Regions from separate parts of the Humibacter ginsengiterrae genome, predicted to be linked through region 2. Evidence: predicted binding sites of a transcription regulator. Region 2 holds the regulator's gene; each other region holds the start of a gene.
What was found. The regulator HrcA, encoded in region 2, represses chaperone genes, less so after heat shock. The targets are predictions, from matches to a motif close to TTNGCACTCGNNNNNNNCGAGTGCNAA.
Positions count from the first base shown of each region.

Region 1: a site for HrcA is predicted at 1,738-1,764, ahead of groL (chaperonin GroEL). Genes of this name have one in related genera too.
Region 3: a site for HrcA is predicted at 1,672-1,698, ahead of ACYVII_RS04485 (Hsp20/alpha crystallin family protein). Genes of this name have one in related genera too.

Region 1 covers NZ_BAAGWY010000003.1:140,386-147,822, reverse strand. The annotation lists gene groL (chaperonin GroEL) at 74-1,693, opposite strand; gene ACYVII_RS05575 (cold-shock protein) at 1,876-2,079, opposite strand; gene ACYVII_RS05570 (LytR C-terminal domain-containing protein) at 2,242-2,805, opposite strand; gene ACYVII_RS05565 (DUF3263 domain-containing protein) at 2,891-3,214, opposite strand; gene msrB (peptide-methionine (R)-S-oxide reductase) at 3,385-3,813, shown strand; gene ACYVII_RS05555 (nitroreductase family protein) at 3,817-4,359, shown strand; tRNA gene ACYVII_RS05550 (tRNA-Thr) at 4,393-4,465, opposite strand; gene ACYVII_RS05545 (DsbA family protein) at 4,538-5,458, opposite strand; gene ACYVII_RS05540 (ABC transporter ATP-binding protein) at 5,756-6,850, shown strand; gene ACYVII_RS05535 (DUF4032 domain-containing protein) at 6,935-7,437, shown strand, end outside.
Region 2 covers NZ_BAAGWY010000001.1:194,366-201,802, reverse strand. The annotation lists gene ACYVII_RS01030 (sensor histidine kinase) at 1-65, shown strand, start outside; gene ACYVII_RS01025 (transcriptional regulator) at 62-745, shown strand; gene ACYVII_RS01020 (DUF1990 family protein) at 758-1,591, shown strand; gene hemW (coproporphyrinogen-III oxidase family protein) at 1,566-2,792, shown strand; gene ACYVII_RS01010 (DUF4870 domain-containing protein) at 2,785-3,192, opposite strand; gene ACYVII_RS01005 (DUF4870 domain-containing protein) at 3,243-3,863, opposite strand; gene hrcA (heat-inducible transcriptional repressor HrcA) at 4,201-5,247, shown strand; gene dnaJ (molecular chaperone DnaJ) at 5,306-6,406, shown strand; gene ACYVII_RS00990 (RsmE family RNA methyltransferase) at 6,413-7,150, shown strand; gene ACYVII_RS00985 (histidine triad nucleotide-binding protein) at 7,244-7,437, shown strand, end outside.
Region 3 covers NZ_BAAGWY010000002.1:421,440-428,876, reverse strand. The annotation lists gene ACYVII_RS04500 (inorganic phosphate transporter) at 1-189, opposite strand, end outside; gene ACYVII_RS04495 (hypothetical protein) at 495-917, opposite strand; gene ACYVII_RS04490 (class I SAM-dependent methyltransferase) at 925-1,599, opposite strand; gene ACYVII_RS04485 (Hsp20/alpha crystallin family protein) at 1,767-2,234, shown strand; gene ACYVII_RS04480 (aldo/keto reductase) at 2,334-3,170, opposite strand; gene ACYVII_RS04475 (S9 family peptidase) at 3,270-5,417, shown strand; gene ACYVII_RS04470 (substrate-binding domain-containing protein) at 5,405-7,066, opposite strand; gene ACYVII_RS04465 (6-phosphofructokinase) at 7,309-7,437, opposite strand, start outside.

The sequences.
Region 1 (7,437 bases), on a different contig from region 2:
GACCCGAGCACGCAAGACGCCAGAATGCAAGAAGGGCGCCCCGAGGGGCGCCCTTCCGCGTAGGAGTGCGGACTTAGAAGTCCATGCCACCGGCGTCGCCACCGGGGACCGGAGCGGCCTTCTCCGGCTTGTCGGCGACGACGGCCTCCGTGGTGAGGAACAGACCGGCGATGGATGCCGCGTTCTGCAGAGCCGAGCGCGTCACCTTGGCCGGGTCGATGATGCCCTGTGCGAGCAGGTCGCCGTACTCACCCGTCGCGGCGTTGAGGCCGTGACCGGCAGGCAGCTCGGCCACCTTGGCTGCGACCACACCGGGCTCGAGGCCGGCGTTGAGAGCGATCTGCTTGAGCGGCGCCTCGATGGCGACCTTGACGATGTTCGCACCGGTCGCCTCGTCGCCGACGAGCTCGAGCGTCTCGAACGCAGCCTTGCCCGCCTGAATCAGCGCGACGCCACCACCGGCGACGACGCCCTCCTCGACGGCCGCCTTCGCGTTGCGAACGGCGTCCTCGATGCGGTGCTTGCGCTCCTTGAGCTCGACCTCGGTCGCGGCACCGGCCTTGATGACCGCAACACCGCCGGCGAGCTTCGCCAGGCGCTCCTGCAGCTTCTCACGGTCGTAGTCGCTGTCGGTGTTCTCGATCTCGTTGCGGATCTGCTGCACGCGACCGGCGATCTGCTCCGGGTCGCCTGCACCCTCGACGATCGTGGTCTCGTCCTTGGTGATGACCACCTTGCGGGCCTGGCCGAGCAGGTCGAGGGTGACGTTCTCGAGCTTGAGACCGAGCTCCTCGCTGATGACCTGGCCACCCGTGAGGATCGCGATGTCCTGCAGCTGAGCCTTGCGGCGGTCGCCGAAGCCCGGGGCCTTGACGGCGACGGACTTGAAGATGCCGCGGATCTTGTTGACGATCAGCGTGGCCAGAGCCTCGCCGTCGACATCCTCGGCGATGATCAGGAGCTGCTTGCCGGCCTGGATCACCTTGTCGACGATCGGCAGAAGGTCCTTGATGTTCGAGATCTTCTGGTTCGCGATGAGGATGTACGGGTCCTCGAACACCGCCTCCTGGCGGTCGGGGTCGGTCACGAAGTACTGCGACAGGAAGCCCTTGTCGAAGCGCATGCCCTCGGTGAGCTCGAGCTCGGTGCCGAAGGTGTTCGACTCCTCGACCGTGACCACGCCCTCCTTGCCGACCTTGTCGATCGCCTCGGCGATGATCGCCCCGATCTCGGGGTCGGCAGCGGAGATGGATGCCGTCGCGGCGATCTGCTCCTTGGTGTCGACATCCTTCGCGGCGGCGAGCAGCTGCTCGGTCACCGCGGCGACGGCCTTCTCGATGCCGCGCTTGAGGCTGATCGGGTCGGCGCCGGCCGCGACGTTGCGCAGACCCTCACGCACGAGGGCCTGAGCGAGCACGGTCGCCGTCGTGGTGCCGTCACCGGCGACGTCGTCGGTCTTCTTCGCGACCTCCTTGACGAGCTCGGCGCCGATCTTCTCGTACGGCTCCTCGAGCTCGATCTCCTTCGCGATGGACACGCCGTCGTTCGTGATGGTCGGCGCGCCCCACTTCTTCTCGAGCACGACGTTGCGACCGCGCGGGCCGAGGGTCACCTTGACCGCGTCGGCGAGCGTGTTGAGGCCACGCTCGAGGCCGCGACGAGCCTCCTCGTCAAAAGCAATGATCTTTGCCATGTTGTTTCTCGTCCCTCCCGGACGTTACGCGAAAGATTCAGTGGTTAGCACTCAACAGAAGTGAGTGCTAAAAGGATTCTGGCACTCGACCCTCGTGAGTGCAAGACGAGGGAATGCGACGGCCGAAAAGAGAAGGAGGGGCGCCGCATCCGCGGCACCCCTCCTTCACGCTTCGGTGATCGTCAGGCGGGACGGACCGATTCCGCCTGCGGACCCTTGGATCCGGTTCCGACCTCGAAAGTCACCTGCTGACCCTCTTCAAGGACCTTGTAGCCGTTCATGTCGATTGCGGAGTAGTGAACGAAAACGTCCTGTCCCCCACCGTCGACGGTGATGAAGCCGTAGCCCTTCTCAGCGTTGAACCATTTGACGGTTCCGTTCGCCATCTGTTACTCCCATTGCCTTCATGCAAACGCCGCATGGTCGCGAGCGTTGAACCCCGATAGTAGCGGCAGCCCTAGCCCAGGACGAGGGGCGTGTCCAGATTGAGACAATCGGTTACGCGACCGCTGCCGGCCACGTGGATCCTGGCCGTTGGACGGGATCGATCACTGATGCGTCGGCGCGTAGTCCGCGCCGAGCACCACAGTGATGTCGGCTCCGGTCGCCGCGAAATCCTGCGTCTCCTGGATCGGGGCTCCGGCAAGCTCCTGAGACACTGCGAGGGCGGCGCTCACGTTCTTCGGATCGCCGTAGTACACCGTGGTCTTCTTGACGTCCGTCGAGCTCGCGTTCGCCGGCGTGATGTTCTGCCAGCCTGCCGCCTTCAACGTGGTCGTGGCATCCGCCGCCAGTCCGGCCTTCGCCGTTCCGTTCAGCACTATGAGGGTCAGGGCGGGGTTGACCGCCGGGGTGATCGTCGGCGTCGGAGTGGGCGTCGCGGTCCGCGTGGCCGAAGGCGACCCTGCGGCGAACGGCAACTTCACGTTCAGCGTTCCGTTGATGGCGAAGATGCCTAGCGCGCCGAGGCCCACGATCACGATCACCGCTCCCGCGCACCATGCGACCCAGATCCAGCCGTAACCCCGTGGCCGGGGAGCCCTGTGCGCGCCGATGCGTTCTAGGTCGTCGGGGACCTGGTCGAAGCGATCGGTCGGGAACTTGGCGGCCATGGTCTAGGTGAGGATCCTCGGGGTCGGGCGGGTGAAGCTCTTCAGGACTGTACGGGATCGCACTGTGCGATTCGTCACGGCATGCTCAGCGAGGCCGAAGGCGGTTCACCCGTGCTGCAAGGCGCGCATCGCGCACACGTTGCAGGCGCCGCACCAGCATCGGATCGTGCACGAGCGCTGCCGGCGACTCGATCACCCGGCCGAGCACTTGATAGTACCGGGCTGCGGAAAGACCGAACTGATCGCGGATGGCCTGCTCCTTGGCACCCGCGTGCTTCCACCAACGCCGTTCGAACTCGAGCACCGCGAGATCGCGCTCGCTCAGTGACGACCCCTCCGGTGGCACGGACTCGTCGTCGGTTTCGCCGGACGCAGGATCGGGCGCGTGCTCCGCTTCACCCACACCCATCACCTCCTGCCGGCCAGCGCCATTGTATGGTCGCCCCTTCGCCGCAGAGGCGAGGCATGCGCAGCGAACTGAAAGTGCCCGGAACAGTCCGTCAGGCGCGCTCGTTACCCTTGGTGTGCGCAAAGCGGCCCGGGTCCTCGGCGCCGGTGCACGCGAGAAAGGAACGAGCAATGACTTACACGGTCTCGAAGTCGAACGACGAGTGGCGCAAGGAGCTCTCCGACGAGCAGTACGCGGTGCTGCGCGAGGCGGCCACCGAACGGCCTTGGACCGGCGAGTTGCTCGACGAGAGCCGGGCCGGCATCTACACCTGTGCGGCCTGCGGCGCCGAGCTCTTCAAGAGCGGAACGAAGTTCGACTCCGGATGCGGCTGGCCGAGCTTCTACGAGTCGGTGCGCCCGGAGGCGGTCGAACTGCTGGAGGACACCTCTCTCGGAATGGTGCGCACCGAGGTGCGCTGCGCCAACTGCGGCTCGCACCTGGGGCACGTCTTCCCCGACGGCTTCGGCACTCCTACGGGCGACCGCTACTGCATGAACTCGCTCTCGCTCGCCTTCGCTCCGCAGGGTGAGCAGAGCGACCAGAACGCCGACGCATAGCCGGTGAGCGCTCGAGAGGCGATCGCGGCAAGGCGGTCGCAGTCGAAGGTGACGGATGCCGCCCCCTCGCACGACGAGCTCCTCACGCTGACCGCCGTGGCCGGTCGCGTCGCCGACCACAGCTCGCTGAAGCCGTGGCGCCTCATCGAACTGCGCGGCGACGCGCGTCGGCGGCTCGGTGCGGCGATCGCCGAGGCGGAGAACAAGGAGGAGCCTTCGACGAAGCCGCTCCGAGCGCCGCTGCTCATCGCCGTGGTGTCGTCGCGGCGGGAGAGCGAGAAGGTGCCCGGCTGGGAACAGGATGCCGTGGCATCCGGTGTCGCCCACATGCTCAGCCTGCTGCTCGACGAGGCGGGCTGGGGCGTGATGTGGCGCACCGGTCACTACACGAGGTCGAAAGCCGTGAGCAGGATGCACGGCCTCGGCAAGCACGAACGCCTGCTCGGCTGGCTGTACGTCGGCGGCAAGCCGGAACGAAAGCAGGGCAAGGGCGACGGGGCACCGAAGCTGATCGATCCCGAAGGATTCGTCAGCGTTCTGGAGTGACCGGCGTCCTGAACGAATCAGGAGCTTGAAGAGAGCCGACTGCGAGGCTCGAACTCGCGACCCCTTCTTTACAAGAGAAGTGCTCTACCAACTGAGCTAAGTCGGCCCGCGCCCGCAGTGCGATCACTGCAGCACGGCACCGCAACATCCTAATGGGTCGTCGTGCAGGTGGCGGTGCTCAGCCGGCCGAGGTGGCGGTCGGAGTCGGGCTCGCGGTCGGCGACGGAGTGGAGTATGTGTCGGCCTGCGCCTTAACGATGAAGGCCCGGAACTCGTCGGGGTCCTTCAGCGACCCCTGATACTGCTTGCCGTTGACGAGGATCAGCGGCGTCGCCTTGAGCTGCTTCACCGATGAGTTCGGGATCGGCCCGGTGAGCGTGCGATCGAGCGCATTCTGCGCCCACGAGTCGTACCTGCCGTCGTCGATGCACTTCGACACCGAGTCGTACGTCTTCACGCCGGCGCGCTTCACGAGGTCCTTGATCTGCTGATCCGTGAGCCCCGTGGTGTTCTCTTTCGGCTGGTTCTCGAAAAGCTCCTTGTTGAACGCCCAGAACGAGTTCGGGTCGTAGTTGGCGACGCATGCAGCCGCGTTGTCAGCACGCAAGGAGTACTTTGTTCCGGCGGACCGGCTCGCCAGCAGCGGTATCGGGTGGATCTCGACGGTGGCGGCGCCGCTGTCGACGAGCTTGCCGATCTGGTCGATGTTGGTGCGCTCGAAGTCGCCGCAAAACGGGCAGAGGTAGTCGATGTAGGTGACGATGCTCACCGTGCCCGCTGAGGGGTCCTGCTTGTTCACCACAGGCTTCGCGTCGGGCGCCGTCGATGGTGTGCGTTCGGCCTTCAGGCCCTTGCCGATGAGGATGCCGTCGCTGGCCATGTTCGCCGGCCCGTGCGCGGGCGCGTGGATCGACGAGACGATCACGACGGCCACGATCGCCGCTGCAGCGACGACCACGGCGATGATGCTGGTCCTGACGACGGCCCGGCGGCGGCGCTCTTGCTTGCGGTGGGCTTCACGCAGCTGACGCGCTTTGTCGCGCGTCGCCGCGCGGCGTTCTCCATTGGACGGGCGGCGTTCAAGATCGCCGTTGGACATTCGATCTCACTTCGGGTGCTTGACAGCTGTGCGGGGTACGAGGGGCATGCATCGAGGCGGCATGCGAACGGCACCAACCCTAGAGCGGCACTCTGGGAAATGCCCAGACGGGCGCTGGAGAAAATTCGCGCAGCTGCGGGGTGAACGCTGCACTGCTGCGGGGTGCGGATGCACTCGATTCGCCGGGCGCCAGAGTCGTGACGTAACATCAGTTCTGGTCATCGACGACCGATGGCCATACAACATCCATCACAACGGATCGTCCGGCACGTACCTGCCGGTGAAGGAGACATAACCATGGCAACAGTCACTTTCGACGAGGCGACGCGAACCTATCCGGGTTCCACGCGTCCTGCCGTCGACAAGCTGAACCTCGACATCGCCGACGGCGAGTTCCTCGTGCTCGTCGGCCCCTCCGGCTGCGGTAAGTCCACGTCGCTGCGCATGCTCGCCGGACTCGAAGAGGTCAACGAGGGCAACATCTTCATCGGCGACCGGAACGTCACGGATGTTCCGCCGAAGGACCGCGACATCGCCATGGTCTTCCAGAACTACGCTCTGTACCCGCACATGACCGTTGCAGAGAACATGGGCTTCGCGCTCAAGATCGCCGGCGTGAAGAAGGAAGAGCGTGCACAGCGCGTGCTGGAGGCCGCGAAGCTGCTCGACCTCGAGCCCTACCTCAACCGCAAGCCGAAGGCCCTCTCCGGTGGTCAGCGTCAGCGCGTCGCGATGGGCCGCGCCATCGTCCGCAGCCCGCAGGTGTTCCTCATGGACGAGCCGCTGTCGAACCTCGACGCCAAGCTGCGCGTTCAGACCCGCACCCAGATCGCCTCGCTGACCCGGCGTCTCGGCGTCACCACCGTCTACGTCACGCACGACCAGACCGAGGCCCTCACCATGGGTGACCGCATCGCCGTGCTGAAGGACGGCGTGCTCCAGCAGGTCGGAACGCCGCGTGAGCTGTATGCAGAGCCCAACAACGTGTTCGTCGCGGGCTTCATCGGCAGCCCCGCCATGAACCTGTTCGGCGCCGAAGTGACCGAGGGCGGCATCAAGTTCGGCACCGCCGTTGTTCCCGTGGACCGCGAGGTTCTCGCCAAGGCCGGCAAGCAGATCACGATCGGTGTCCGTCCCGAAGACGTGGTGGTCTCCGCCAGCGCGAGCAACGGCCTCACGGTCGCCGTCGACCTCGTCGAGGAGCTCGGCGCCGACGGCTACCTGTACGGCCACACCGAGATCGACGAAAAGCGGGTCGACATCGTCGGCCGCGTCGACGGCCGCGTGCACCCGAACGCCGGAGAGACGGTCTACATCACGCCGAAGCCGGGCCACGTGCACCTCTTCGACGCGGAGAGCGGCGAGCGCCTCGGCGGCGCCGTGGTCGATTAGGCCCCACACATTCCGATCGAATCGCCCCGGCCCCGAGCCTCGCTCGGGCCGGGGTGATTCCTTTTGAACGTAGGCTTTTCAGTTATGGCTGGCTCCGTCAACATCACCGCGGCAACCGTCGATCCGGCTCTGCTCGACCTGCCGTGGAACCTGCCGCTGGACAAGTGGTCCAACGAGCACATCGCCCTGCTGCCCAAGGGCATCTCCCGCCACCTGGTGCGCTTCGCGAACCTCTCCGGCTACGTCATCGCCATCAAGGAGACGACGGGCGAGATGGCCAGGCGCGAGTACGACATGCTGCGCACTCTTCAGCGACTCGACGTGCCCTGCGTGGAACCGGTAGCGGTCATCGAAGGTCGAACGGATGACTCGGGCAAGCCTCTGAAGCCCGTGCTTGTCACGAGGCACCTGAAGTTCTCGCTGCCTTACCGGGCCCTCTACTCGCAAACCCTCCGCCCCGACACCGCGACCCGGCTCGTCGACGCACTCGCCGTGCTCCTCGTGCGCCTGCACATGATCGGATTCTTCTGGGGCGACGTCTCACTGTCGAACACGCTGTTCCGTCGCGATGCCGGCGCGTTCGCCGC
Region 2 (7,437 bases):
ACGAGGATGCCGACGGCTCGTTCACGCTGTCGGCGATGCTGCCGTTGCGCGGAGACCCGGTATGAGCGAAGTGTCCGTAGCGCTCGTCGACGACCAGCCCCTGATCCGAGCCGGACTGAGGCTGATCATCGAGTCGCAACCGGACATGCGGATCGCCGGTGAGGCCGGCGACGGAGGAGAGGCGATCGCACTGGCCAGGCGCACCGCACCAGACGTGATGCTGATGGACATCCGTATGCCGGGGGTGGACGGAGTCGACGCCATCGGGGGCGTGCTCAGTGCACACGCGAGCATCCGGATCGTGATGCTGACGACGTTCGACGTCGACCGGTACGTCTACGAGGCCCTCCGCGCGGGCGCCAGTGGTTTCCTGCTGAAAGACGTGACGCCCGAGGCTCTCGTGAACAGCGTGCGAGCCGCGGCGAGCGGCGATGTGCTGCTGGCTCCTTCGCTCACGCGCAGGCTCATCGAGCAGTTCGTGCATCGCCCGCCTCCGCCTGGAGCGGATGACCCACCCCTGAGCACGCTCACCGAGCGCGAACGCGAGGTGCTCGCCGAGATAGCGCACGGACGCACGAATGCGGAGATTGGCGCAAGGCTCCACATGGCGGAAGGCACCGTGAAGACGCACGTGAGCCGGGTGCTGTTCAAGCTCGGACTTCGCGACCGCGTGCAGGCGGTGATCGCCGCGTACGAGTCGGGGCTGGTGGAACCGGGTCAGGGATCGGGCAGCAACCTTGGTTAGACTCTGATGGCCATGCGACGCAGTACCTTCACCGACCAGCCGGTGACCTACGCTGCGGTCGGAGCGACGCTCGCCCACGACCTCACGCAGCATCCCCCGAAGGGCTACCGCCCGACGTCGCGTTCGATCAGGCTCGGCAGCGGCGACGAGCGTTTCACCACGTCGGCGCGAGCGCTCATGACGTGGGGCGTGCAGCGCGGGAGCGGCGTCGAGGTGACCCACGTGGATCCCGGAAGCGGCGAGGAGTACGCCGGCGTGCGCTACGCGGCCGACGGCACCCCCGAGCGACTCGAGCCGCACCACGGTACCGAGGCGGTCTTCGACGAGGACGGGCATCCGTACATAGCCAACGGCATGACAGCGGTGCTGCGCGTTCCGTTCGGTCCGTTCCATGTGAACGCCCCCGTGCGCGTCGTGTATGTGATCGAGGAGGAGCACCGCGTCGGCTTCGGCTACGGAACGATGAACGGGCATCCGCTCTCCGGCGAGGAGTCGTTCGTGCTCGAGCAGCGCGAAGACGACTCGGTGTGGCTCACGATGCGGTCGTTCTCCCGGGCCGCCGGTGGCGTGCGCAAGATGATCGCCCCGGTGTCGTTCGCCTCGCAGCGCCGGCTGGGCAAGCGCTACCTGCGTGCTTTGCACCCGGTCACCGGGAGCCCTGGCGTCGCGCAGACCCCCGGGGTCGGCGACGACGACGCACAGCGGAACGCGCCGACCGCGCTCACGGTGACGCACGTCACGGTGCATGACGAACCGCAGCTTCCGGCAGCGGCCGATGTGGCTGCCGGCGAGACGGACGACGACTCCGATGGGGTCGAGGGTGCCGAGCACACTCCCGATCGCTGATCCCGCTCCTGCCGACGGGCTGCTGCCGGCGAGCGCAGCCGATGGCGCGACCGCGCGCGACCTCGGCGTGTATCTGCACGTGCCGTTCTGCCGCGTGCGCTGCGGATATTGCGACTTCAACACCTACACGGCAACGGAACTGCGCGGTGCACGCCAGGCGGACTACGCGGAGCAGGCGGCCATGGAGGTGCGATTCGCGGCCGGTGTTCTGGAACGTACCGGCGTTGCGGCTCGTCCCGCCGCCACGGTGTTCTTCGGCGGCGGCACGCCGACTCTGCTCCCGTCCAGCGATCTGAACTCGATGCTGAGCGCGGTCCGAGACACGATCGGCCTCGCCGCAGGGGCCGAGGTGACGACGGAGGCGAATCCCGACAGCGTGGACGCTCGGTACCTCGCGGAGCTCTCCGCCGCCGGATTCACCCGGGTCTCGTTCGGCATGCAGTCGGCCGTTGCGCACGTGCTGCGCACGCTCGAGCGCACGCACGATCCGGAACGCGTGCCGCAAGTGGTGCGCTGGGCGAAGGATGCCGGCCTGCAGGTGAGCCTCGACCTCATCTACGGCACCCCGGGGGAATCCCTCGCCGACTGGTCGGCGTCGGTCGACGCCGCGCTGGAGTGCAAGCCCGATCACCTCTCCGCCTACGCGCTCATCGTCGAGGATGGCACGAAGCTGGCGCGGCAGATCCGTCGAGGAGACCTTCCGGGGCCCGACGACGACCTGCAGGCGGACATGTACGAACTCGCCGACGATCGGCTGCAGTCCGCCGGATTCCAATGGTACGAGGTGAGCAACTGGGCCACGGATGCCGCACACCGCTCCCGGCACAACCTCGGCTACTGGCTGGGGCACGACTGGTGGGGAGTCGGTCCAGGTGCACACAGTCACGTCGGCGGCGTGCGCTGGTGGAACGTTAAGCATCCTGCCGCCTACGCGCAACGTGTGCTCTCCGGCGACTCGCCCGCGGCAGGGCGGGAAACTCTGGATGCCGCGACGCGGGCATTCGAGGACGTGTTGCTGCGGGTGCGCATCCGCGACGGACTGCCGACGAAAGCGCTCGGCGCGACAGGACGCGCCGCGGTCGCCGGCCTCATCGCGGACGGTCTCGTGAATGCGAAAGCCGCCCTGTACGGATCGGTGGAACTGACCCGCACAGGACGGCTTCTGGCGGACGCCGTCGTGCGACGGCTGACTGCTACTTGATGAACTGGATGGTGATCGGGTACCGGTAGTTCTCCCCGTGGTTGGCCTTGACCGCCGCGATGATGCTGAACACGATGTTGACGATCCAGACCGCGAGAAGGATCAGGAATCCGATCAGGATGAACGCCGTGATCCAGCCGATGATGACACCGATCAGCATCGTCAGCTGGAAGTTGAGGGCGTTCTTCGTGTTCTCGCGCACGAAGGGCCCCCGGTCCTTCAGTACGAGGAACCCGATCAGCGCGGGCAGGAAGGCGAGGCTCGCGTAGCTGAGGAATGAGATGATCGCGCCACCCAGGTGGATGAGCATCGACCACAGCTTCTCGTCGGCGGGCTGCATCTGGCGCGCCTGGCTCTGCGGATACGGATTCTGCGGGGGAGGGGGTGGGACGTTGCTCATGAGCTCTCCTTCGTAGGTGATGAATGCCGTCCGCGTGTTGCGACGGTCGGCTACTTGATGAATCGCACCGCGAACGGGTAGCGGTAGCTGCCTCCCGCGTTGACGCGCACGCCGCCGATGATCGAGAAGACCACGTCGATCACCACGAGCGCCCACCCGACCAGGGCGAGGATCAGCCCCAGCACGAACCAGCCGCCGCCGAGCACGAGGGGAACGAACAGGGCCGCGTAGATGATGGCGGCGACGATCGCCCAGACGATCATGGCTCCCACCATGGTGATCTGGAAGTTCAGCGCCTCCTTCGCCTCATTGCGCACCCGCTCTCCGCGCTTCCCGAATGCCAGATAGAACACCAGCGACGGGACGATCGCCAGGATGGCGAGCCACCCGATGAAGAAGGCGAGGAAGGCGATCGCGCCGCCGAAGTGCGACCACGCGGCGTAGGACTTGTCCTGCTCGGGCGTCAGGGGCCCGGCCGGAGTCGCGTACTGCGGCTGCTGCGCGTACTGCGGCGGCTGCTGCTGCCCGGGCGGTTGCTGGCCGTATTGCTGTTGCCCGTACTGCGGAGGCTGCTGCCCGTATTGAGGGGTCTGCTGCCCGTATTGAGGGGGCGGCGGCGCCGGGGGTGCGTTTTCACCGGCCGGCTGTTGAGGGAGATTCGGATCGCTCATGACGGTGCGCCTTTCGACGGCATGCAAGATGCGTATCTCGCCCTTTGCGAGATAGCGCTAAAAGTACTGCTCGCCATGCTCGACTGCAATGATTCCGCGCCGTAGTGAGCGGACTGGCCCCTACCACCGGTGGCCGAAGAGGAGCAGTTTCACGGTGGGCATCGTGGGTCGTTAGCCTGAAACTCCTTTCACCTGTTCGGAACGCAGCGGGTGGATGCTGTGCCGCACCGTGGACGGAGACGCCCTCGTCGTGCGCCCGGGATATGATTGGCACTCGACCGCAACGAGTGCCAATCGCGTGCGGGCCGGAGTCGATGACCGGAAGGGAGCTGGCGCCATGGTGACAGAACGCAGCCTCGAGGTCCTCCGGGTCATCGTGCAGGACTACGTGGCATCCCGAGAGCCGGTCGGCTCGAAGAGCATCGTGGAGCGGCACGGATTCGACGTCTCCGCTGCGACCATCCGCAATGACATGGCGGCCCTCGAGGAGGAGGAGCTCATCGCGGCCCCGCACACCTCCTCAGGGCGTGTGCCCACCGACAAGGGATACCGGCTGTTCGTCGACAGGATGTCCGAACTGCGCCCGCTCTCCAGCGCTCAGCGCCAGGCGATCGAGGTGTTCCTCGGCCAGTCCGTCGACGTGGACGACGTTCTGGCGCGCACGGTGCGCCTCCTCGCGCAGCTGACCCACCAGGTCGCTCTCGTGCAGTACCCGTCGGTGTCACGTGCCAGAGTGCGCCACATCGAGTTCGTGCCGCTCGCCCCGCGCCGCGTGCTGTGCGTGCTGATCGCCGACTCGGGCGTCGTGGAGCAGGGCGTCGCCGAACCGGATGGCGATCTGGGAGAGGATGCCCTCGCCGAGGTGCGCGCACAGGTGAACGCCCAGAGCGCGGGGCTGCGACTGGCGGATGCGGCAGTCGTGCTCCGTCGCCTTCCTTCCACTCTTCCGGCCGAGCGGTGGACCGCGCAGGCGCGGGAGACCGTCGCCTCGTTGTGCCAGGTGATCGTCGAACAGATCGAGGCGACCCGTCAGGAGCGCCTCATCATGGCGGGAGCCGCGAACCTCGTGCGCACCGAGAACGACTTCACCGGCAGCGTGACGCCCGTGCTGGAGGCTATCGAGGAGCAGGTGGAGCTGCTGAAGCTGTTCGGCGAGATGGCCCGCGAGCTGGACAGAGAGCAGTACGGCGTCTCGGTACGGATCGGACGCGAGAACGCGGTCTCGCCGTTCTCCGAGGCATCCGTCGTGGCCAGCGGCTATGCGGGTTCGGGCATCGACGCTGCCAGGCTGGGCGTGCTCGGCCCGACCCGAATGGACTACTCCAACAACATGGCCGCCGTGCGTGCGGTGGCCCGCTATCTTTCCCGGCTGCTCGGCGAGTGACCCTGCCGTGGCGGTGAGAAACGTTCAGTACACGATCAGTTAAGGAAACCCCTCTTCCGTGGCCGACCACTACGAAGTACTCGGCGTCGCCCGCGACGCCAGCCCCGACGAGATCAAGAAGGCATATCGCCGGCTCGCGCGTGAACTGCACCCCGACGTGAACCCGAGCCCCGAGGCCGCAGAGCGGTTCAAGCTCGTCACGCACGCCTACGACGTGCTCAGCGACCCCCAGCAGAGGCAGCAGTACGACCTGGGACCACAACCCGGCTTCGACGGGGGAGGCTTCGGCGGCTTCGGCGACATCTTCGAGACGTTCTTCGGTGGCGCGACGGGCGGCGCTCAGCGCGGCCCGCGCTCGCGCCGGGAACGCGGACAGGATGCCCTGCTGCGGGTCGAGGTGGACCTCGACGAGGTGATCTTCGGAGCTCACCGCGATCTCGAGGTCGATACCGCCGTCGTGTGCGAGACCTGCGGGGGTTCCTGCTGCCAGCCCGGCACCGCGCCCGTCACATGCGACATCTGCCACGGGACGGGGAGCATCCAGCGCACGGTGCGCTCGCTGCTCGGCAACGTCATGACCTCCTCGCCGTGCGGCACCTGCCGCGGATACGGCACGGTCATCGCCACGCCGTGCGTGACCTGCCAGGGACAGGGGCGGGTGCGGGCCAGGCGGACCGTGCCGGTCGACATTCCGGCCGGTGTCGACACCGGACTCCGGCTCCAGATGCCCGGCAGTGGCGAGGCGGGTCCGGCGGGCGGTTCGAACGGCGACCTCTATCTGGAGATCAAGGTGCGCCACCACGACGTGTTCAGCCGCGACGGCGATGACCTGCTGTGCACGCTGACGGTGTCGATGGCGGATGCCGTGCTCGGCACCCACACGAAGGTGAAGGCGCTCGACGGCGACATCGACCTCGAACTCAAGCCGGGTGTGCAGAGCGCGGACGTCATCGTCGTGAAGGGCAGGGGCATCACGCACCTGCGCGGCACGGGACGCGGCGACCTGCGAGTGGGCGTGCAGGTAGTTACCCCGACCAAGCTCGACCGCAAGGAGCGCGACCTCATCGAGCAGTTCGCCAAACATCACAAGACGGAAGAACCGTCGCTCGCGCGGTTCCAGCAGGGACTGTTCGCCAAGCTGCGCGACAGATTCCTCTAGACGCGCATGGCCAACCTCTACTTGCGCGAAGACCTCGACGATGCCGCCACCGGTGCCGAGGTCATGCTCGAGGGCGCGGAGGCCAGGCACATCGTCAGCGTGAGCCGCACCCGGGTGGGCGACGCACTGAAGGTGACGAACGGGCGCGGGCTCGTCGTCGAAGGTGCCGTACTCACGGCCGAGCCGTCGAGGGTGGTCGTGCGCGTGGACGCCGTCTCGCAGATCGACCGCGCACGGCCCCGAACCGTGCTGGTGCAGGCGCTGGCGAAGGGAGACCGGGACGAGCTGGCCGTGCAGGCCGCGGTCGAACTCGGCGTCGACGAGGTGGTGCCGTGGCAGGCGTCCCGGTCCGTGTCGCGCTGGCAGGGTGACAAGGCACGCAAGGGCGTTGAGCGCTGGCGCGCCATCGTGCGCGAAGCCACCAAGCAGTCGATGCGCGCATGGTTGCCCGACGTGGCCGAACCGGTGACGACCGCCCGGTTGGCCGAGCGCGCGTCCACCAGCCGGATGCTCGTGCTCGAGCCGGGCGCGGTGGTGCCGCTCACGGGCATCCGCTTGGCCGCCGGAGATGATCGCGACCTCGTCGTGGTGATCGGCCCGGAGGGCGGCATCGCCCCGGAGGAGTCGCAACGGTTGACGGCCGCGGGCGCGACCTCGGTTCGCCTCGGCGACTCCGTGCTGCGCACGTCGAGCGCAGGGCCGGCGGCGATCGCGGTGCTGAATGCAGCGATCGGACGCTGGTGATCGGCGGCCGGCCGCGATCGACCGACGATCGCGACGCGATGGCCGTGCAGAACCAAGCCCGCCGGCGTGGTCGTTCTTCGTAGAATGAAAGGTATGACTCAGACGGAGCCGAGCATCTTCACGCGCATCATCGAACGGCAGATCCCGGCCGACGTGGTGTACGAGGACGACTCGGTGATCGCGTTCAACGACATCGCTCCGCAGGCGCCCGTGCATGTCATCGTTGTGCCCAAGACGGCCGATTACCGTAACGTTGTCGAGCTGGCCGCAGAAGATCCGGTGCTGCT
Region 3 (7,437 bases), on a different contig from region 2:
CGCCACCGCCGTGGAGAGGAACGCCCCCACCAGGTTGAGCACGGCGGCGAGCGCGACCGCGATCTTCGGCCGCATCGCGCCGGTCGCGATCGGCGTCGCCATGGCGTTCGCCGTGTCGTGGAAGCCGTTGGTGAAATCGAAGAAGAGTGCCAGCGCGATCACCAGCACGACGATCAGGGTGAGGTCCACCGACGTCTTTCTCGAATAGCGGGCACGGGCACGGCCTCCCGCTTCCCCGGCGAGCCGGAGGCGGCGCAACGGCGACGTTCATCCGTGGTGCACCGTGCGTTAAGGACCACGTCGATCGTCACATGTGGCGGTGGCACGGTCAACTCGACGAGGGGAGCGCGCGGATATCACCGCGATCGCCGGTGCTGCGAGAGGTGCTGCAGAACGTGCTCACCGAACTCGACATCACGATGGCGATGACCGGATGCGCGCCTGTGGCGGGAATCACGCCCGCGGCGCTCGCGGACGCCTGAGCGCCCGCCCGATCAGGTGGCGGCGTCCGCCGTCGCCTGCGCGATGAGGGCAAGCACCGCGTGCGCATACGCCGTCTCTGCCTCCGCCGCAGCGAAACGTGCGTGCGCGCCGTCGCGAGCAGTCTCGACGACGTAGTCACCGGCATCCGTGCGGTTCAGCGCCACGAACGTGCCGCCGAGGAGACTACGGAGCTGATCCTCTCGCGGCAGCCACACCGCGTTCTCGACCGCGACCGAGTCGAGCGCCCACTCCGTCGTGCCGTTGAAGCCGAGGATGGTGCCGGTGTCGAACTCATGGGCCTCGATCGTCATGTCGCTCACGGTGAACGTCTCGCCGTCGAACTCGCCCGAGTCGATGGCGAAGACGTCGCCGGATGCCGGATGCCACACCAGTCCGTGGTCTCGCAGCTCGCGTGCCAGCTCGGTCGTGATCATCCCGCCATTATGCGTCGCGGACACCGAGTGGGCGTGCCGGGACGAGCTCTGCGAGCAGGCACACCTCGAGCGGCTCAGGCAGCACCCAGGTGCGTACCCTCCCGAGCTCGTAACCCGATTCGGCTGCCAGCACTCTCAGCGCCTCCTCGGTGCCGACCCGTGCGTGCAGCTCGTCGTGCGTGCCGTGCGGGCGCCGCTCGGCGCCGCGGCTCACGGCCTCGGCGACCTCGGGCACATCGCGCGCGTCGTCCGTTCGGAACACCCCCACCACGACACGCCCTTCCGGCGCCAGCGCACTGCGCCACGATCGCAGCGCATCCACCGGGCTGGGCAGGAGGTGCAGCGCGGTGACGCACGTGATCAGATCGAACTGCTCTCCGCCGACGTCGGGCGCGATCGAGGCGTCACCCTCGATCAGTTGCGCACCGGGCAGGTGCTCACGGGCAACCTCGAGCATGCCGGGAGACAGGTCGACACCGACCTTGCGGATGTCCACCTCCGGCAACGCCCGCAGAACGAGCCCGGTGCCGGTCGCCATGTCGAGCACGCTGCGCACACCGTCGGTTCCGGCGAACTGCGCGACCGCCCCGGCGAGAGCCGTGTGGAACTCGGACTCGTCGTAGTGGCCCGCACGCTCGTCGAAGCGGCGTGCGATCTCTTCGGGGCTCTCGGCTGCGTGCATCCCTCCATTGTGGTCCCGGCCGGTGCCTCACCCGCGTTCGCCCAGAGCAGACGCGGCGGGAAGAACTCACCGTTGGCACTCTCCACATCAGAGTGCTAATCTGACCGTAGTTGAGCCTATGCGGCTCAACTTTGAACCATCGTGGATCGACCCATGGAGGAGTAGAGATGGCAACCAACTACGACCCGTTCCGCGAACTCGACCGACTGGCCGGCGCCATGTTCGGCGGCGGGCAGGGGCCGCGGCTGATGCCGATGGACCTGTACCGCGACGGCGACACCTACGTGCTGAACGCCGACCTGCCCGGCATCGACCCCGGCTCGGTGGACATCGACGTCGACGGTCAGCTGCTGACGATCCGCGCCGAGCGCACGCTGTCGAGCGGTGAGGGCGTGAAGTGGATCACGCGCGAGCGCCAGTCCGGCTCGTTCCTGCGCCAGTTGAGCCTGGGCCAGGGCCTCGACACCGACCGGATCTCCGCGAACTACGTGAACGGCGTGCTCAGCGTGACGATCCCGGTCAGCGAGAAGGCGAAGCCTCGCAAGATCGCCGTGACCAGCGGCGCCGCCACGGGCGAAGGCGACCACCCGACGGTGACGGTCGAGGAGAAGCACGAGAAGCCGATCGACGCGTGAACGTCGTGCGCACCGCACGCGTGCGCTGAGATCTGGCACGAAGGCGGGGCCGGGGACTCATCCCCCGGCCCCGCCTTCGTGCGTCTCCGCTTGCTGCGGCTACTGCTCCTCGTGGTGGTTCGGGTCGCCTCCGAACAGCCGGCCGTCCGACCTGCCGAGCGCGGTGATCGCCGCGACCTCGTCGTTGGTCAGCTCGAAGCCGAAGATGTCGAAGTTCTCGTGCTGACGCTCGGCATTGCCCGACTTCGGCAGCGGCACCGATTCGAGCTGAACGTGCCAGCGCAGTACGACCTGAGCCGGAGTGACACCGTGAGAGGCGGCGGCGTCCACGATCGCCTGTTCTTTCAGTACCGGCGAGTTCTTGCCGAGCGGACTCCACGCCTCGGTCACGACGCCGTGCTCGTCGTGGAACGCTCGCAGCCGCTCCTGCGGGAAGTACGGGTGCAACTCGATCTGGTTCACCGCGGGCAGCTCTCCGGTCTCGCGCTGCAGCCTGGTGAGGAACTCCTCGGTGAAGTTAGAGACACCGATCGTTCGCACGAGACCGCGGTCGCGCAGTTCGATCATCGCCTTGAACGTGTCGACGTAGCGGTCGACGCTCGGGTTCGGCCAGTGGATCAGGTATACATCGATCTTCTCGACGTCCAGAGCGCGCCGGGACTGCTCGAACGAGGCCATCGTCTCGTCGTACCCGTGGTGCCTGCCGGGGATCTTGGTCTGCACGATGAGCTGGGCGCGCTCGAGCCCTGATGCCCGCATGCCGCGCCCGACGGCATCCTCGTTCTCGTAGTTCACGGCCGTGTCCAGCAGCCGGTAGCCGGCCTCGATCGCCGACACCACCGCCTTCTCGCCCGTCTCGCCGCGCAACGGATACGTTCCGAAGCCGATCGCCGGGATGCTCGTTCCATCGTTCAACACGCGCTGCGGAATGCTCATGCAGGCAACGCTACCGACACTCCACCACGCCGAGGCTGCCATCGACGACCCGTGGTCGCCGTCGGCGGCATCGCGCGTCTTGCGGATAGCGTGGATGCCATGCCCGATCTCGATATCGCCGCTCCCGCCGCCAAGCGGGTCCCGTTCACCCGCACACACCACGGAGACTCGGTCGAAGACCCCTACGAGTGGTTGCGGGACAAGGACGACCCAGAGGTGATCGCGCACCTGGAGGCGGAGAACGCGTTCACCGAGGCAAGGACAGCGCACCTGGAACCGTTGCGCAAGCGGATCTTCGAGGAGATCAGGTCGCGCACTCAGGAGACCGACCTCTCCGTTCCGGTGCGCGAGGGTCGCTGGTGGTACTACTCCCGCTCGTTCGAGGGCAGGCAGTACGGCGTGCAGTGCCGCGCACCGATCGCCTCCGACGACGACTGGACGCCTCCCACTGTGGCCGACGTCGACGCCGGCACACCCGCGCTGGCCGGCGAACAAGTGCTCTTCGACGCGAACGCTGAGGCGGAGGGCCACGACTTCTTCCGGCTGGGCACGTTCGACGTCAGCACCGACGGCACGATGCTGCTGTACGCCGTGGACACCGTCGGCGACGAGCGGTACACGCTTCGCGTGCGCGACCTCGTGAACGGCGGTGAGCTCGGCGACGAGGTGCCGAACACGTCGGCCGGCGCCGTGCTCTCCCCCGACGGCCGGCACGCGTTCTACGCGACCGTCGACGATGCGTGGCGCCCCGACACCATCTGGCGTCACGCCCTGGGAACGGAGCCTTCCGCCGACGTCGTGGTGCACCACGAGAAGGACGAGCGATTCTGGGTCGGCATCGGCGTCACACGCAGTCGCGGCTACATCGAAGTAGGTATCGGCTCATCCATCACGAGCGAGTCGCGGCTGATCCCGGCCGCCGATCCGACCGCCGCCCCCACGGTGGTGTGGCCGAGGCGCGAAGGCGTCGAGTACTCGGTCGAGCACGCCGTCGTCGCCGGTGAGGACCGGCTGCTCATCGTGCACAACGACGGTGCAGAGGACTTCGAGCTGGTGGATGTCGCGGCATCCGACCCGCTCGGGCCGCGGAATGTCATTCTTCCGCACCGACCGGGCGTGCGCCTCGAGTCGGTCGACGCCTTCGCCTCTCGCGTGGTCGTCGAGTACCGCAGGGACGCGCTCACCAGGGTCGCGGTACTGCCGCTGACCGCGGATGGCTACGGCGACCTGCGCGAGCTCGAGTTCGATGAGCCGCTGTACACGGTGGGCACGACGGGAAACCCGGAGTGGGAGCAGCCCACGGTGCGCCTCGGCTACGGTTCGCTGGTCACGCCGTCGACCGTGTACGACTGGACCCCGGACAGCGCCGCCGCTTCGGACGAGCTGCGGCTTCTGAAGAGGCAGCCGATCCTCGGCGGCTACGACCCGGATGCCTACGAGCAGCGCCGCGAATGGGCGCGCGCCGAAGACGGCACACTGGTGCCCATCTCGATCGTCTACCGCCGGGACCTCGTCTCCCCAGGCACCCCTGCCCCTCTCGAGTTGTACGGGTACGGGTCGTACGAGCACAGCATCGACCCGTCTGTCTCCATCGCACGGCTGTCGCTGCTCGACCGCGGCGTGGTATTCGCGATCGCCCACGTGCGCGGCGGCGGCGAGCTCGGCAGGCACTGGTACGAAGACGGCAAGCTGACCCGCAAACGCAACACCTTCACCGACTTCGTCGCCTGCGCCAAGCACCTCGTGGAGCGCGGCTGGACGGCTCCCGACCGGATGGTGGCGGAGGGCGGCAGCGCAGGCGGGCTGCTCATGGGTGCGGTGGCGAACCTCGCGCCGCAGTTGTTCGCGGGCATCCTGGCGGCCGTGCCGTTCGTCGACGCGCTGACGAGCATCCTCGATCCCGATCTTCCGCTCACGGTGATCGAGTGGGACGAGTGGGGCGATCCGTTGCACGACGCGGCGGTCTACGAGTACATGAAGTCGTACACGCCGTACGAGAACGTCCGGCAGGATGCCCGTGCCTACCCGCGCATCCTCGCCGTCACCAGCCTGAACGACACCCGCGTGCTGTACGTGGAGCCGGCCAAGTGGATCGCGCGCCTACGCGAAGCGGGTGCGCCCGTTCTGCTGAAGACGGAGATGTCGGCCGGGCACGGCGGAGTCAGCGGACGGTACAACTCGTGGCGGGAGCGCGCGTTCGAGCTGGCCTGGCTGCTGGATGTGCTGGGGCTCGGTCAGGAGCAGTAGGGGCGACAGGTGCGCTGCGCCAGCGCGTCGACGAGCACGTTCGTGATGTCCTGTGGATGCTCTGCCGTATAGACCGCTCCCACCGTGGTGTTCGCGATCTGCGACATGGCAGATACGTCGGTGTCCGGTCCCATCCCGACCATGATCACCGGCACCGGCTTCGCGGGATTGCGCAGCGCCTTCAACTGCGCGAGCAGGTCGGGCAGGCTGAGCCCGCCCGCCGGGTTGTCGTTGCGGCCGTCGGTGACCACCAGCACGTAGTTGACCATGCGAGGGTCGTAGCCGTTCTGCACGGCCTTCACCGCCGCCAGCACGGTGTCGTACAGACCGGTGTCGCCCCGAACCATGCCGGAGAGCGACGCGTACACGCGCGACACGTCGGCGGCGTGCGCGGGATCGTTCAGCGGCAGAATGGGCGTCTGCTGCTGCCACGGCTGAGAGCCGGCCTGGTTCGTGGAGAACGTCCAGACACCCATGTCGGTCTGCGGTGGCAAGAGCTGAAGCATGCTGTTCGCGGCGTCCTGGAATACCGCTATTCGGCTCAGCCCGCCGGCATCTTCGTCCATCGAACCCGACGTATCGACGACCACGAGCATGCGGGAGCGCAGCGTGATGGCCGACCAGCTCTGCAGAAGGCCGATCTGTGCACCGCCGTCGAGCGCCGGGCGCGTCTTCGGCGCGTTCGCCACGACGCCTTTCGCGGCGAAGTCCGACTCGGCGTTCGCGGTGCGGAACCCGGCGTGGGCGAGCGTCTGCGCATCCGTCGTGAACTGCCGCTCGAGCGCGTCGATCAACTCATCCTTGCTCTTGTCGCCGGTCGTGGGGCCCGCAACGCGCACAAACGGATACGACACGCTGACCGTGCCGTCCTTCGGGTAGAGGGCGAAGAACTGGTGCTCGGGCGAGCTCTCATTCTGAGCAACGACGGACTGCTCCGTCGTCACGACCACGGTGGGCGTCGGAGCCTTCTCAGCATCAATGAACGCGTCAGCGACGGTAGGCGGGATGGTCTTGCCGAGTTCGATCATGTCTCGCGAGAATGCCAGGTCGTCGCCTGGGTCCGCCGTTGCCTTGATCTCCGCGAGCGCGGCAAGGCTGGAACCGTTCTGCGCAGGTTCCGGAAGGAGTGCTGGAGTATCGCCATCCGCGATGGTGCTCCATTGCAGACTCTGACCATCGAAGGCATCCGCGTTCTCCGACGGCGTCGCGAACACGAGCGGACTCGAGGCGATCGACGCTCCGAAGTCGGCGAGCGGTGCCCGACGGATGAGCGACCACGAGAGCACCTGCATGCGCGGCTCCCACGCGGGCGAGTCTGGGATCCACACGTCGGCCTTGGCATCTCCCCCGACGGCGAGCGTGGACGCCGTGTCGGCCGACTTCTCGCTACGGACGGTCGTGTGCACGCACGGAGTGGTCGCATCGAAACCCTGAGCCGACTTCGCGAGAGCGGCCGCGATGGAGGGATCGGCGACCACCCGCAGGTCGACCGGATCACAGCTCTGGGCCCAGGCCGCCGCTGGAAGGATCGGGTTGAAGACATTCTTCGTCCAGGCCACGCACCCGGTCACGATCAGTACGAGCGCCACCCCGCCCGCGATGAACCACGCGGCTCCGCGCCTGCTGCGCCTCTTCGGCTGCTGTTGCACGGGGACGGGTCCGGTAGAGCGCGAGACGGATCGCTTGCCGGAGTCCCTCGGAGGTCGTTCGTTGCTGCTGTGTCGGCCCACGGGCGCTCCTGGTCGGGTTCCGCAACAGCCCGAATCGACCCCCCTCATCAGGGCTGCAGTACGCGGACAGCCTAGCCAACACCTGTTGGATCGACCATCGAGAACGCGAAATAAGTTCGCTTCACTCGCAAACTCGCGGACGGAAAGTCTCGGTCGAGGACCTACCCGAAGAGCAGGGCCGCCTCCTCGTAGCGGTAGTCCGGAACCGTGTTCAGGCCGCCGGTGGCGTCCGCGATCGACACGATCTCGACATCCGTGCCCTTCAGCGACACCATCGAACCCCACTGCCC